DNA from 3 places in the Microbulbifer sp. CNSA002 genome. Region 1 is predicted to be linked to each of the others. Evidence: predicted binding sites of a transcription regulator. Region 1 holds the regulator's gene; each other region holds the start of a gene.
What was found. Region 1 encodes LexA, which represses DNA repair genes until DNA is damaged. Its sites were predicted from a motif close to ACTGTNTNTANANACAGT; they were not measured.
Positions count from the first base shown of each region.

Region 2: the regulator LexA is predicted to act here: its motif matches at 2,926-2,943, upstream of ACG1BZ_RS13980 (LexA family protein).
Region 3: the regulator LexA is predicted to act here: its motif matches at 2,512-2,529, upstream of ACG1BZ_RS08440 (YebG family protein).

Region 1 is NZ_CP172449.1:3,256,192-3,260,763, forward strand. It holds gene nagZ (beta-N-acetylhexosaminidase) at 1-188, opposite strand, end outside; gene ACG1BZ_RS14475 (TetR/AcrR family transcriptional regulator) at 222-851, opposite strand; gene ACG1BZ_RS14480 (TIGR00730 family Rossman fold protein) at 1,136-1,774, opposite strand; gene lexA (transcriptional repressor LexA) at 1,935-2,540, shown strand; gene ACG1BZ_RS14490 (hypothetical protein) at 2,604-2,861, opposite strand; gene ACG1BZ_RS14495 (DUF6586 family protein) at 3,216-3,707, opposite strand; gene topA (type I DNA topoisomerase) at 3,711-4,572, opposite strand, start outside.
Region 2 is NZ_CP172449.1:3,141,162-3,145,733, reverse strand. It holds gene ACG1BZ_RS13990 (hypothetical protein) at 416-1,165, opposite strand; gene ACG1BZ_RS13985 (class I SAM-dependent methyltransferase) at 1,833-2,486, opposite strand; gene ACG1BZ_RS13980 (LexA family protein) at 2,959-3,195, shown strand; gene ACG1BZ_RS13975 (DUF4113 domain-containing protein) at 3,775-3,948, shown strand; gene ACG1BZ_RS13970 (alpha-hydroxy acid oxidase) at 3,902-4,572, opposite strand, start outside.
Region 3 is NZ_CP172449.1:1,884,619-1,889,190, forward strand. It holds gene ACG1BZ_RS08425 (amidohydrolase) at 1-231, shown strand, start outside; gene ACG1BZ_RS08430 (amidohydrolase family protein) at 228-1,529, shown strand; gene ACG1BZ_RS08435 (MAPEG family protein) at 1,675-2,070, shown strand; gene ACG1BZ_RS08440 (YebG family protein) at 2,155-2,454, opposite strand; gene ACG1BZ_RS08445 (LysE family translocator) at 2,756-3,373, opposite strand; gene ACG1BZ_RS08450 (DUF924 family protein) at 3,373-3,981, opposite strand; gene ACG1BZ_RS08455 (hypothetical protein) at 4,152-4,442, shown strand; gene ACG1BZ_RS08460 (DUF6249 domain-containing protein) at 4,503-4,572, shown strand, end outside.

The DNA.
Region 1 (4,572 bases):
GCTAGCAGGATCTCTGGTCGCACCGCACGGATGGAGTTAACCAATTGGATAAGCTGCTTGCGATCCCGATAGTTTCTCGCAAAAAAGATCAGCCCGCCCACCATCGGATGCCGAAGTAACTCACAGTCTTCCTCGGTGAGTTCAAGCCCCTCGATATCCACCATGACCGGTCCGGGTGGTAAAGACATATTAAGTTCCTTATCGATTTAAGAGTGCGCCCACTAATTATCTACCTTCAACATGGCCGAAGCAGCGGGTACCAATCGCTCAAGAGTCTGGGTCAGGGTACTGTCAGAACCGAAATCCTCCCGCAGGATAGCCTCAATCGCATCGTGGCTCGACAGTGTGAAAATGGTCGCTCCCAGCATAAAGTAGAGGCGCCAATAGAAAGTTTCTGGGTCCAAGCCCGGTAACGCTTCAGCCAGCAATCCTGCAAAACGACGGTAAGTATCCCCGTATCGAGATACGATAAATCGACGCAAATGCCCCTGGAACTGGGTATAGGCCAATCCTAAAAGACGCATAAATCGCTGTGGATCCTTTCCCTCCAGCCCAAGGCTTCCCAACCCAACTCGATACAGGCATTCGATCAGCTCCTCCACCCCCAGGGGCTGCCCCAGGGCAATACGGCGATCAAGCTCTTCTTCCAGAGCGTTAGTGAAAGGCGTTAAAAAGCGTTCAAATACCGCCTGTATCAATTCTTTCTTGGAGCCGAAATGGTAGTTAACTGCCGCCAGATTAACCCCGGCCGTGCTGGTAATTGTTCTCAATGAGGTTTCAGGAAAACCCCGTTCGGCAAACAGCACTTCCGCTGCATCGAGTATCCGGCTGACCGTATCTATCTGGCTCATAAGTATCAAACCACCATTTAAAACATACGTTTAATCGACGCCAGAGTAGCATATTCTCACTGATCTAGAGCCCGCCAGCTAAGCTCTCCACTCAGCAAGGTACAAGAGTAAAAATAACAGGGAAATGTATGTCAGGCGGTAAGATCAATACTGCAGGAGTTGATCTCCCGCCAACTTGTGCAAGTACGCCACCCCACCAGCCGGCATAGCCTTTTAGTCCGGGGGGTAGCTTTAACAAAAATAACTTTGAAAATTTTTTCGGTATTTTAAGATCACCCGATTAATTATTCTTTCACCTGCATATATTTCATAATCAGGGCCGCAGCCTCCTCCACACTATCAACGATATGAAAAAGGTCTAGATCACTGGCATCGATACAATCGCGCTCTAACACTGTATCTACCAACCAATCGTACAGCCCACTCCAGTAACGCTTACCTACCAACACAATTGGGAAACGCCGCACTTTCTGCGTTTGCACCAAGGTAAGAGCTTCAAACAACTCATCCAACGTGCCGTAGCCACCGGGAAGTCCAACGAATCCAAGTGCGTGTTTTACAAACATAAATTTCCGTACAAAAAAGTATCGGAAGTTCAAACTGATGTCCTGATATGGATTTGCCGCCTGTTCAAAAGGCAGCTCTATGTTTAACCCAATTGATGCGCCGGGCTGCCCGAAAGCCCCTCGGTTACAAGCCTCCATCAGCCCCGGCCCACCACCGGTAATCACGGGGATCCCTTCAGCCGCGAGCAACTCTCCCAACTTTACCCCCTGCTGATATTCAGGACTGTCCTCTGTAAATCTCGCCCCTCCAAACACTGTCACTGCACCACCTAACGCTATCAGCCGCTCTATCCCATCTACCAATTCAGACTGAATACGAAGCACTCTCCAGGCTTCCGGCATTTTTGCATCCAACATTATTTTTCCCTCTTTGTCAGTTCCTTCAACGCTTTCTTCTCTCCTTGCTTTCTCCATCAATGTAGCAGCTCACAAAGACTAAAACCTGAGGATTGCGCGAACAATAAATCTGTATATAATTCCAGCAACTGTATATAAATACAGAAAACTAGGTAAATCTATGACCAATCTCACCGCTCGTCAGTCCCAGGTTCTCGACCTGATCAAGTCCTACCTGGATGAAACAGGCTACCCGCCAACGCGGGCAGAAATTGCCCAGGAGCTCGGCTTCCGCTCACCCAATGCCGCCGAGGAACACCTGAAAGCGCTCGCCAGAAAAGGCGCCATTGAGATGGTTGCCGGCGCTTCCCGAGGCATTCGAATTCCGGATCACCAATCCGGCTTGCCGATTGTGGGTAGAGTAGCTGCAGGGAATCCCATACTCGCAAGCGAACATATTGAAGATTATTGCGACTTGCCCGCGAGCTTCTTCCATCCTCCCGCAGATTATTTGTTGAGGGTGCATGGTATGAGTATGCGAGATGCGGGCATTCTCGATGGAGACTTGCTGGCAGTGCAAAAGACCGAGCAGGTGCGCAATGGCCAAATCGTCGTTGCCCGTATCGATGACGAAGTCACTGTGAAACGCTTTCGCCGCAAGGGAAATCAGGCAACCGTTCAGTTGCTACCTGAAAATGATGACTTTGAGTTAATTCAAGTCGATATGAGAGATAAGAACTTTGTGATTGAGGGATTAGCCGTAGGGGTCATTCGCCAAGCGCCTTAAACCCCTAAAAACGACAACAGCGGCCATTGGCCGCTGTTGATAAAACTCAAACTAACGCTGACGTTAGTGGATAGTATGATTTACCGGCATTAAATCATCTTCTTCCTCGAAGTAACCAGCCTCAAGATCGTCTAGATTTTGTACGGCTTCAATGCCCGCTTCCAACATAGCCCTTGCCACAGCAACCTTGTTCTTGCGCAAAAACTGAAGGCTTTCCGCAGAAAAAGAAATGCTCACCAAAGGGTCCTCTTTGTGGCCAGCACGACGCAAGGCTACATCGCCATTAGCCAGCTCAATTATTTCAAAAGTTTCGGAGGACATTCGCTTTTCCTTCACGGCACAACAGTTTGCGCCCAGTGTACCACAGGCTTGCGATAAGTTTCATTCATCCAATTTGAGGGCTTCTGGCTCCTGACTTTCGAGGCAGTCTATTGCCAGTACGCTATATCAAAGAATTACCTAAACCACTCAAGAGATCACAAGAGAAGAGTGAATTGCTTTGCACGTTGCACCGGTTGCGGGTTATGTCGAGTGGGCCACAACTACTCTATTGTGACTCACTCAAAGGACAGCGGAGTTTCCCGCAGAAGTGCGCCTAATATCAACAACCTTCAAAATTCGCAGAAATATTACGAACCTATTCAGAAGTTCACCGAAGTCGAATATGCGTATTAGTTAACACTCATCCAAGTGAGCGCGCTGCCTCACCACCAATTCATTCAGCGAGCGATGCCACTGAAGCAGCAACTCTTTGGACAAAGGTGCAAACTCGGGCTTGGCAACTTCGTTGTGTAGCGGGATTAAATTAACCTGTTGCTGTTTTTCATCAGCACCCACAGATATTTTCTGCTGCTCTTCCCAGGCGTAAAGCATATGGGATAACCAACTCTGCGGGTCGCCGACCAGGCCGGACAGCTCATTGGCCTCTGCACTAGCCCTACCCTGAACGCCCAGCGCATCAATTATCAACTGCGGAGACTCCGGTTCGAACCCCAACTGAAGCTGGGCTGCCTGCTCTGCCAGAAAGGCCCGATAGGCCTTGCACAACTGCATCAACGCTGCCTCTTCCAGCGCATCGCGCTGGAGAGGCAAATCCCACGGCTGTTGCAGCAACAGCTGGCTCTTGCGTAGAGCCGAAGTGACATGAATCGTGTAAGAGTTACTCATTACCTACTTCTTTGCCGCTGTCTTTTTAGCTGCCGGTTTCTTGCGCTTGGCGGCAGTGCTCTTGGTGGAGGCCTCTACTTTCCAACCACCATCACGATAAAAAGCACGCCAACCGGTCGCTTTGCCCTCTTCCTCAGATTGAACATATTGCTCCTGGGTTTTGCGGCTAAATCGAACTACGGTATCCCGCCCACTATCATCTTGCGTCGGTGCAGAGAATAGGAAACTGTACTTTGGATCGATCTCCCTCTGGTGAGGCAGCAGCTCTTTAACCAGGGGCGCACGGGTCTCACGGTTTTTCGGGAACTGGCTGGCAGCCAGGAATAGACCCGAGGCACCATCGCGCAGGATATAGTGATCCTCCACTTTGATACAGGCCAATTCCGGCATGGGAACCGGATCCATTTTCGGTGGCGCCGGCTGCCCATTTTTCAGCAGCTTGCGGGTGTTTTTACAGTCTTCATTGGTACAGCCGAAGTACTTGCCAAAGCGACCAGACTTCAACTGCATATCACTGCCACACTTATCGCACTCAATAATGGGGCCGTCATAGCCTTTAATTTTAAAAGTGCCCTGCTCAATCTCGTAGCCATTGCAATCCGGGTTATTGCCACAGATATGCAATTTACGCTGCTCATCTAACAGGTAGCTATCCATAGCCGTGCCGCACTTGCCGCAGCGGCGCTTCTCCCGCAGCAACCTGGATTCAGCTTCCTCGTCCTTATCCGCATCGACCGCCTCATCACCAGAAACCAGGTTCATGGTATTGGTACAACGCTCTTTTGGCGGCAGTGCATATCCAGAGCACCCCAGGAATACACCGGTGGAGCCAGTGCGGATCTGCATATGGCGGCCACATTTGGTG
Region 2 (4,572 bases), 120 kb from region 1:
TCCCTGTTTTCTTTTCACTTCTTTTGGGGCGGAAGTATCGCATAGTTGGGGTGCTGGCTGAAACTCAAGGTTGTCGTTTAGCTGGGTTTTGCTCTGAAATCGTTATGCAAATGTACGAGTATGTCACTGATTTATCAGAAAGGCAGGCTGGCGCCAAAAGATAATATTCTGCAAGTGTTATTTTGGGGAGATTACTTCAAGTGTGGCAAATACAGTGAAATATACCTTTATCAGGCATAGCTAATTAATCTTGATGAATTAACTGGAATAGGTGTCACTGGTTGGTAGAATTATTTTGGGCCCATGCTAGACATAGCTCCCTCATGATCTTGTCATAGTTGTAATTCAATACGATTCAAAGCTGCTAACACCACCTTGCCGCGTAATTGTCGGCAAGGGGTATTCTTTATGAGGCTTATTGTTTTTTAAAGATTACAGGTGCACCTTCTCCAAAAACCAATATGGATCTTCTGATATTTGGATCGTTTGGATCATAGGAAACAAACAGATTCCCAGCAGAGTCACCCGTAAAGAAGTTAGCTTCGAAGGACTTCCAGTCTTGGTCGTTTTTTACGCGGTGTTCAGCTGCGCATAATTTTGTATTGCATGAAAAAACGCTCTCTACTTCGATGTTGAGGTTTGCGGTGGTGAATCTGGCTAGTTGATTGAAATCCTCAGATTTCATTATATTTTCTGACAGTAATTTGGGGATTGAACTCATTACATCTTTATAATTTTTACTATTGATGACAAGCCCAATTTCTTCGTGGCTTGCTGCATTTAGATTTTCATCGATTAATATTTCAGCTAAGTCAATATCCAGCCTTATATTGCATGAGTGGTTTTGTATTTTATCTGCACACAGTACACTCTCTGCTGCCGCCTCAGAGTCTTCGTTGTTTAGGTCTATACCTATTGCCACTTCAGAGTCCATGGGGCTTGAGGGAGGCAGGTCTACATCTACTGTACTTCCAGTAAGGGTATATTCTTCCAGTTTGGTATGATTCTGTTTTGATCTTTCAAGTCCTAGATTATTATTTTCTTTGTTCCCTGTTATCGTGGTCTGGGAAGACTGTTTATTAGCATCGTCTGTAGAATTTTTTGTATATAGGTAAGTTGTTGCGGCAATTAAACCAGCAATCAGAGAAATATAAATTTTGTGCATATCACTTCCATGGATTTTCTTGGTTGAATAGATTCATAATTGGTGGATTTTTAGTTTTGTTTATTTGTAGGGACTGCCAATAGGTGTTCTAGCTTTAAAGCAATGCATGCGGCGGTATAAAACTTGCTGTGAGTTTTCCATGTTGGGGATAGTGAGGCTATCTATTGCAGGCGTCATCGCCGAATGCTGGCTTGAATTCATGAGAACTATTATCACTTCTGGTTGTTGGTTTTATTTCTTGAGAGAATATACATCTTTATATTTATTTTTCCAGCAAAACCTGGCTTTTGTTGGGCGTTTGTACCAATTGGCGAAATCTGATAGAGAAAGTTTAGAGGCATTTATAATAGTACTTTTGAGACGCTATATTGATATCATATGTGACAGAAAATAGAGGGGCCGGCCCTGGGGTGTTCATTAGATGCTTGTGTCATTTAATTCAATACGATGTTGATTTCTCTATCTGCAGTATATCCATGTTAGAAAATTCCATGTTAAGTAGGGGGTAATAGTTTTTTCCGGATTCTAATGGAGCGCTCACATTTGTTCATGGCGATGGGTTACTATTTGTCTGCCGTGGAGGTTCTGCAAAGTTGTTGTGGAGATGAGGTAAGTGTGGGATTTTCTCTATCCTGGATGGATTTCTCCAGGCCCGGTAAATGAGTAATTAAGATTTCTTCCCTGTAATTATCACTGAGTCTGCTTGGATCGTAGTATCTCCAAAAGGAACCATTTCCTTATCAAAAAAAGAGGATTCAACAGCATTAAACCCCGCATCTTTCATAAGAGATTTGATTTCGGCTGTAGTGCGTATGTGAAATTTGAATTGAGTAAAGGGTAATTGTTTAAGCGACTTATCAGATCGAATTCCAAATGCCACTCGGCCTCCAGGTTTAAGCCATTTGAAAATATGCTTGAAAAAAATTGACAGATCTTTAATGAAGTAGAGGAGATTAACCCCAATAACACCATCAATGCTTTCATTTTTAAGTTGGACCTCCAAGCAATCACCATAAACTACTTTAGTGGTGCAATGATTTCCTGCCAAATTTCTCTGGAGTTCTTCTGCCATCACTTCCGACATTTCAATACCCAGATAGTGTCCGTTACGACCTAAGTTTTCCAATATTGGTAGTGACAGAGATCCGTTGCCTGGCCCTATCTCGATAATTGATTCACCTTTTTGGGGAGACAACTTCTCAATGGTTTGACTAGTAATAATCTGGTTGAGAACATTCATTTTATTGCCTATATCGATACCAGCATCCCCCTCTGGGCATGAAAGTTGGTTTGCGATAGATTGCAGATCTTGATCTTGCATTGGTGTTCACTTTGCCGTTGTTTGTTTCGCCCATTAGTATACTCCGAAAATTCCGCAATGCTGGATTGCTTGGAAAAAATTGTTACGTACATTTTAAGTAGGCATAGTCCAGTATCACGATGCTGTATAAGTTGTGTTATGCACCATCGGATATTTTTTTGAAATATCCCTTTGTTTTTATCCGGTTTTCTATGTATCTGATATCTAAAGTTGATTTGGGTGCTGCAAATAGAGGGGATATATCTACTTATATTTCGGTCGTTTTTTGGCACACAAAAGGATCGAAAAGCAGAGCGTAGATTGATGTATGTGCTTTTCACTGGATAGAGTGGGGCGATTATCACTTCTTTGGTGTAAATGGGGGCTTATGTAGACTAGGAAACGGTGCGTGGCTTTGAAGTCACATGTACTAGTTGTCAATATTGGGGCTAAACAATAGTTTGTATTTATATATAGTATTGTGGTATCCGATATGAAGTTCCTTTCTTTATTCAGTCGTAGTGTTGCCTGCGGCTTTCCCTCGCCAGCAGATGAGCATGCAGAGGCTGCGTTGAGCTTGGACCAGCACTTGATCACGAGTACAGCTGCCACGTTCCTGGCCAGAGCTTGTGGTGTTTCTATGCAGAATCTTGGGATTTTTGATCGTGACCTTCTGGTAGTAGATCGGTCTCTTACGCCTGTTCATGAGGATATTGTTGTGGTTGCTTAAGATGGGTAGGTAACCTGTAAGGTGTTCGATCGTCACAAGGGCAGGCTGTTATTAGCAAACGATTAATATGAACCAATTCCTATTGGGGATGGCCAGGAGTTGATTGTTGAGGGGGTAGTAAAGGCCTCTATCCTTGTACCATCGCCCCTGCTAATGTTGGCCTTGGTTGATTACAACAGCTGCTATGCCAGCTGTGAACAAATATTTCGTACGGACTTGGGCGGTGGCCTGCTCTGTTGAGGCCAAATCGCTTGGTATTCCCGAATTACAACCTTTCTTCAAAATTGAGCACCTACTGCGGAAGCATGGAGTTGCTATTTTCTCCTGCATGCGTCACCTTACGAATCCAACAATTACCGCTGTAGTACTGTAGTACAACCCCCATACCCAACTGATGATACCCGGCTCATAGTGCAACTGGTAAAGAGGACTGTGTCGGGGCTATTTCGACAGGCTTGTCGATTCTTTAAAGCTGGAGTGGGGTTAGTGGAGTTAATTCCCTGTGCATTGGGGCGAGGTGATATGTTTTGCTTGGGGCAGCCATTTAAGGCCAGTAAAATTATGTAAACTATTGATTGAATTGACCAGCGTTTTGGCCGAAGAGCACTATTTCTAGGGGGAAGGGAATCCAAAAGAATTGGAAAAATGCGGCAACAGTATAAGCCTTCGGCTTACACGACTCGGCGGGATGAACTGCCTGAGCTTTTCATCTGCTGGTTAGTTCTACCTTGCCGCAAATGCCTTCAAGATTAGTAGCTCCGATTTGCTGCATAACCTGAGTTAACTGAGCTTTAAGTAGGTAGATCGCATGGTTAGCTCCTTCATTGCCAAGGGCACAGACGCTATACATAAAAAATCTTCCCAGAAAGCAAAACTTTGCCCCTAGACCACAAGCACTTGCGATATCTACACCGGATCTTATTCCACTATCGATAGCCAAGGAAATCCTATCCTGATAGTTGGAAAACCGTCCCAGTAAGGGAAGAGTCGCTTCGCCTAAATCAAGTTGCCGTGCACCGTGATTGGATAAAATGACTCCATCTGCCCCGAGTTTAATCGCTTGTTGAAGATCGGGTTCACTCATTATCCCTTTAATAATAAGTTTATGGGGCCAGAGATCTCTTATACGTTTTACACTGTCAAAATCCAGTGGGCCCATAGTTGTGGTGTTCATAAACTCGGTTAGTTCAAGTTTTTTGTTATCGGTATCAATGTAAGGCTCTAGATTTTTAAATTTAGGGAGACCGTATCGCAATGTGGATAGACTCCAATTTGGCCTGAGTATCGCTTGCCAGATATTTTTTACATTCAATTTCGGTGGCATTGCCAATCCGTTGTGGAAGTCTCTGGGGCGTAAGCCAAAAGTAGGAACATCAA
Region 3 (4,572 bases), 1.4 Mb from region 1:
ATGACCTTGAACCCCGCCAAGGCTCTGGGTATTGCCGATCAAACTGGCAGCCTTGAGAGCGGCAAGATGGCGGATATCGTTGTTTGGTCCGGCAGCCCCTTCAGTGTTTACACCCATGTAGATCAAGTTTTCATCGATGGGGAATTGATGTTCGATCGCGCGGACAAGAAACGTCAGCCACGCACCGATTTCGAGTTGGGTATTCTCGATGCAGAGGGAGAGCGACTGTGAGAAAAGTAGCTGTTTATTGTGCGCTGGCCCTGGGGTTGATGTCAGCCGCTGGCCAGGCAGAGACCATCCTGATCAAGGGTGGCAAGGTACACACCTTGGCGGGACAGGGCAGCCTGGAGTCCGCAGATATTCTGGTTGTGGATGGCAAGGTCCAGCAGGTAGCCCCCTCACTGGAGGTGAATGCAGATCAGGTAATTGATGCGCGCAACAAGGTGGTGACGCCCGGTGTGATAGCGCCCATTTCTGAACTGGGGTTGGTCGAGATCAGTGCGGCCAGCGCCACCAATGATCACCAGGTGACCGGTGACAGTATCGGTAGTGCCTTCAATCCGCTACCTGCTTACAATCCTAAGTCCACCCTGATCCCATTCAACCGGGCGGGTGGAGTCACCAGTGCTGTTGTTTCACCGGGAATCAGCACTTGGGACAGCGGTGCTATCGATGCTCAGCGGATATTTGCAGGGCGCAGTTTTGCCATCAAGTTGAATGGTGAATTTGATAGCGTCGAAGCAAAGAATGTTGCGCAAAAAGCTTATCTGGGAGAGTCCGGTGGCGAGCTGGCCGGTGGTAGCCGTGCCAACGCTTATGCCAAGGTGGAGAGTGCTCTGCGTGAAGCTCAGGAGTATCGTGATAATCGTGCAGCGATCCACCGTGGAGAATGGCGAGAGCTGGATTACGATCTGGCAGATCTGCAAGCTCTGCAGCCGGTGATCGATGGTAAGGAGCCTTTGATGGTAACTGCCAACCGGGCCAGTGATATCCTCGCAGTATTAGAACTGGGTGAAACCTTTAAGGTGAAGCTCATTATAATCGGTGCAGCTGAGGGCTGGATGGTTGCCGATAAACTGGCGCAAGCACAAGTGCCTGTTGTGATCGATGCAATCAACAACATTCCAGCATCATTCTCAAGTTTGGGCGCACGCCTGGATAATGCTGCACTTCTGGCCAAGGCTGGGGTGACGGTAGCTATCAGTGGCCCAGATATGGTGGCTAGCCACAACGTTTACCTCTCGCGCCAATCGGCGGGCAACGCTGTAGCCCATGGTATGCCTTATGAGGAAGCGCTAAAGGCAATCAGTAGCAATGTTGCTGAGATTTTTAACCTTGAGGGCGGTACGTTGGAGAAGGGCGCGGTTGCGGATATTGTGATCTGGAGCGGTGATCCCCTGGAAGTTACCAGCTACGCTGAGCAGATCCTGATTGAGGGTGAGAATCAATCCCTGGTGAATCGCTCAACGCGCCTCAGAGATCGACACCTCAAGCCCGCAAAGGGCCATGAATTTGGTTACAAGCACTAGTATGCAAAGAGCGGGCTTCTAGCCCGCTTTTCTTTTTCCGCCTATTGATCTGAAAGGTCCATTGGCTTGTACAGGATTTGTGTGGCGGAATACTTGCTTTCGGGGATATATTCCCTGGCCAGATTGATAAGAACAAGGAAAAAACATGGCGAATATCACAGCACTCTACACCGGCCTCTGTGCGCTTCTGATTATTTACTTGGCATTCAGGGTAGTCGAGTTTCGTCGCACAAAGAAAGTGGGAATTGGAACCGGAGATGATCGTTTCAATGAGATTAGGGTGCGAGTTCACGCTAATGCGATTGAGTACACTCCGATAGCGTTGCTTCTGTTGCTGGCTGCAGAGTTGGGCGGTTTGCCTGCACTGTGGTTACACCTCTTCGGGGCGCTCTTTTTTATCTCACGGGTATTTCATGCCTATGGACTGACCAAGGGCAAAGGCGGGCTGCACTTTGGGCGCTTCTGGGGAACTTTAATCAGCTGGGTCGTTATCGTTGTGTTAGCGGTCATTAACATTGCTAATGCCGTAATTAATCTTTGAAGTTTATTGGTGAGGCTCAGTATGAGCCCCACGCAAAAAAGCCCGGTAGAACCGGGCAGAGTACAGGGATGAATCTATAAGCGTTTACTGATTGGCGGCGAGCGGAGTTACGCGATCATCTTCGCTCTCCTGCACCATGTTTTCGTCTTCTTCGAGTAGTACTTCAGGCTTCCCTTTACAGGCTTTAGCCAGGGCATCGCGGCGTTTGGCCAACAGCAGGCCGATCTCTTCGCCCACTTGCTCATCAATGCTGTCGATGTGGCGCTCAATCAGCGACGTGATATTAGCTGCGAGCTCCAGCATCTTATCGTGTTCTTCAGCGTCTTTTTTGTTGTCGAACATTGCTCCGTCTCTATCGCATTTCCAAACAGCTACTACGGCCATCGTGTGCCTCCCAATCGTCTATTAGACTGTCCACTTAGTTTGTATGCCGCTACCCTAACTGTATAAATATTCAGTGTCAACGATGGGGTGAAGAAAGGGCTCTATGCGGTCAAAAGACCAGCAGGTGCGATGATTGGTCCGCCATTAAGCGTGAACACTGTCATAATGTGCATACAGCCAGACGCATTCCCCCCGGGGCGACTGGCTGTCTTCACATCATTTAACAGGCCCGCTTGCGGGCCTGTTTTTTATTTGGGTGTGGTGAAACTGAGGTAGTGAAGGTTTCTGCAGGCCTGTGGCTTTAGATGCTAAGGATCAGCCGGGCAGCCAGTCCTATCAGTAAGATCCCGAAAACCTGTTGGATGCGATGGCCAATATGCTTGCTGACCAGCTGGCGTTTACGGCTGGCGTGAACCGCCAGGGCAACGATGCAGTACCAAATTGCATCCACTCCTGAAACCAGCGCCGCCATGCCCAGCTTGGTGCTCAGGGCTTGCTGTTCTGACACAAACTGGCTGAATAGGGCGGTGAAAAATACAGCGATCTTGGGGTTGAAGAAGGCAACACCAAAACCTTGAGCGATAGAGCGCTTCAGGCTCTGGTGAGGAGGTTGTACGGTTGCAGTACTGGTACCCGGTGCGGGTGCACTGAGGGCTTTCCAGCCCAGGTAGACCAGCATTGCTGCACCGGCCCACTGCAGAATGTTAAATAGAAGAGGAGAGCTAGTAATCAGCACCGCCAGGCCAAATGCGGTAAGAATTGCGTATATAGCGACCCCGGCTCCGTGAGCAATAGCACTGGCCAGGCCTTGCTGTAGGCCTGAGGAGGCGCTGCGTAAGACGATAAGAAGACTCGGTCCCGGAGACATAGCGCCGAGGGCACAGATCCCCGCGAGAGATAACCAACTGAGTAAATCCATTATTTAAAGCCGCCCCCTTGAGCCAGCCATTCTTTTTCTGCTTGAGTGGAAGTGCGACCCAAAGCCGTATTGCGGTGAGGGAAGCGCCCAAATCGCTCAATGACCTCTTGATGGGCAAGGGCGTATCGATAATGAGTGTCGAGATAGGGCGAGGCAATTTTGTCTTCTGCGAAGGTTTGCTGCAACTGTCGAAAGTAGTCTACCGAGTGTTGCTGGGTCACGAGGTCTTCGCTGTGCTCTAGCGGCATGCCCAGGAATACCTGCTGGTAGAGCCCAAGATTCGGGGCCTCTCCGCGCTGAATCAATGATATCGCTATTGCCAGTGCCAGGGAGTCTGTAGCGAATGCCTGGCGGGTGCCCCGGTAAATGTTTCTGGATAATTGGTCACAAACCAGTAGCAAGGCGAGTTCGCCTTCCAAAGTTTGCCGCCAACGGTCCAGCTCTCCACGCAGCGCTGACTCGGCAATAGCTCCAAATCTTGCCTTGATGTCGGCGTCCACTTCCGGAGTAGCGGCAAACCATAAACTCTGCTTCTCTGCAGCAATAGAGTTACCACGAATATCAGTGCCGCCAAACCAAAAAACCAGGACATCATCAGGGGTTGTCATATCGAAGTTCTCATTCCGTGTTGTGTTCCGAGTTTATCCGATCGTTCCAGCCCAGTGATGACCATTAGAAGGTGGTTCCAAGTGTTGGCGTAAAAAAAATTATACACCTGCATCCAACTGGGCTCCCTGAATCGTCATAGTGGCGTACAAGGGAAAATCGGGAGATCACAATGTTTACTGCGAGATCAACTAAAAAGGTACAATTTTGCGTCGCGCTATCTCTGGTAGTTGCGGCTCTGCAAGTGGGTCAGGTTAATGCCTCCGAGCTGACGCTTTCCCAGGATGGGATTCACCGAGAGCTCACCCAGAAAATTGATCAGCAAATACTTAAAAAGCTTGGTGAGTGCACTGATAAGAGTGAGGAAGTTAACCGGCTACCTCCAGTGCGTATTGCTGAGGAAAAAGAGCCCCGAGGAGGAATGGCTTACCCCTACTCCAAGGCTCGAATGATGGTGATGTAGGTCACCCCCCCCCAACGACGGTTTACACCACTGATAACGAAAATGATTAGAGAGTAAGTAATGAGAGCGAGAAATAAACAATCATTCCAGGCAGTCATCTGCTGTTGGGTGGCCATTGCGGCATCCAGCA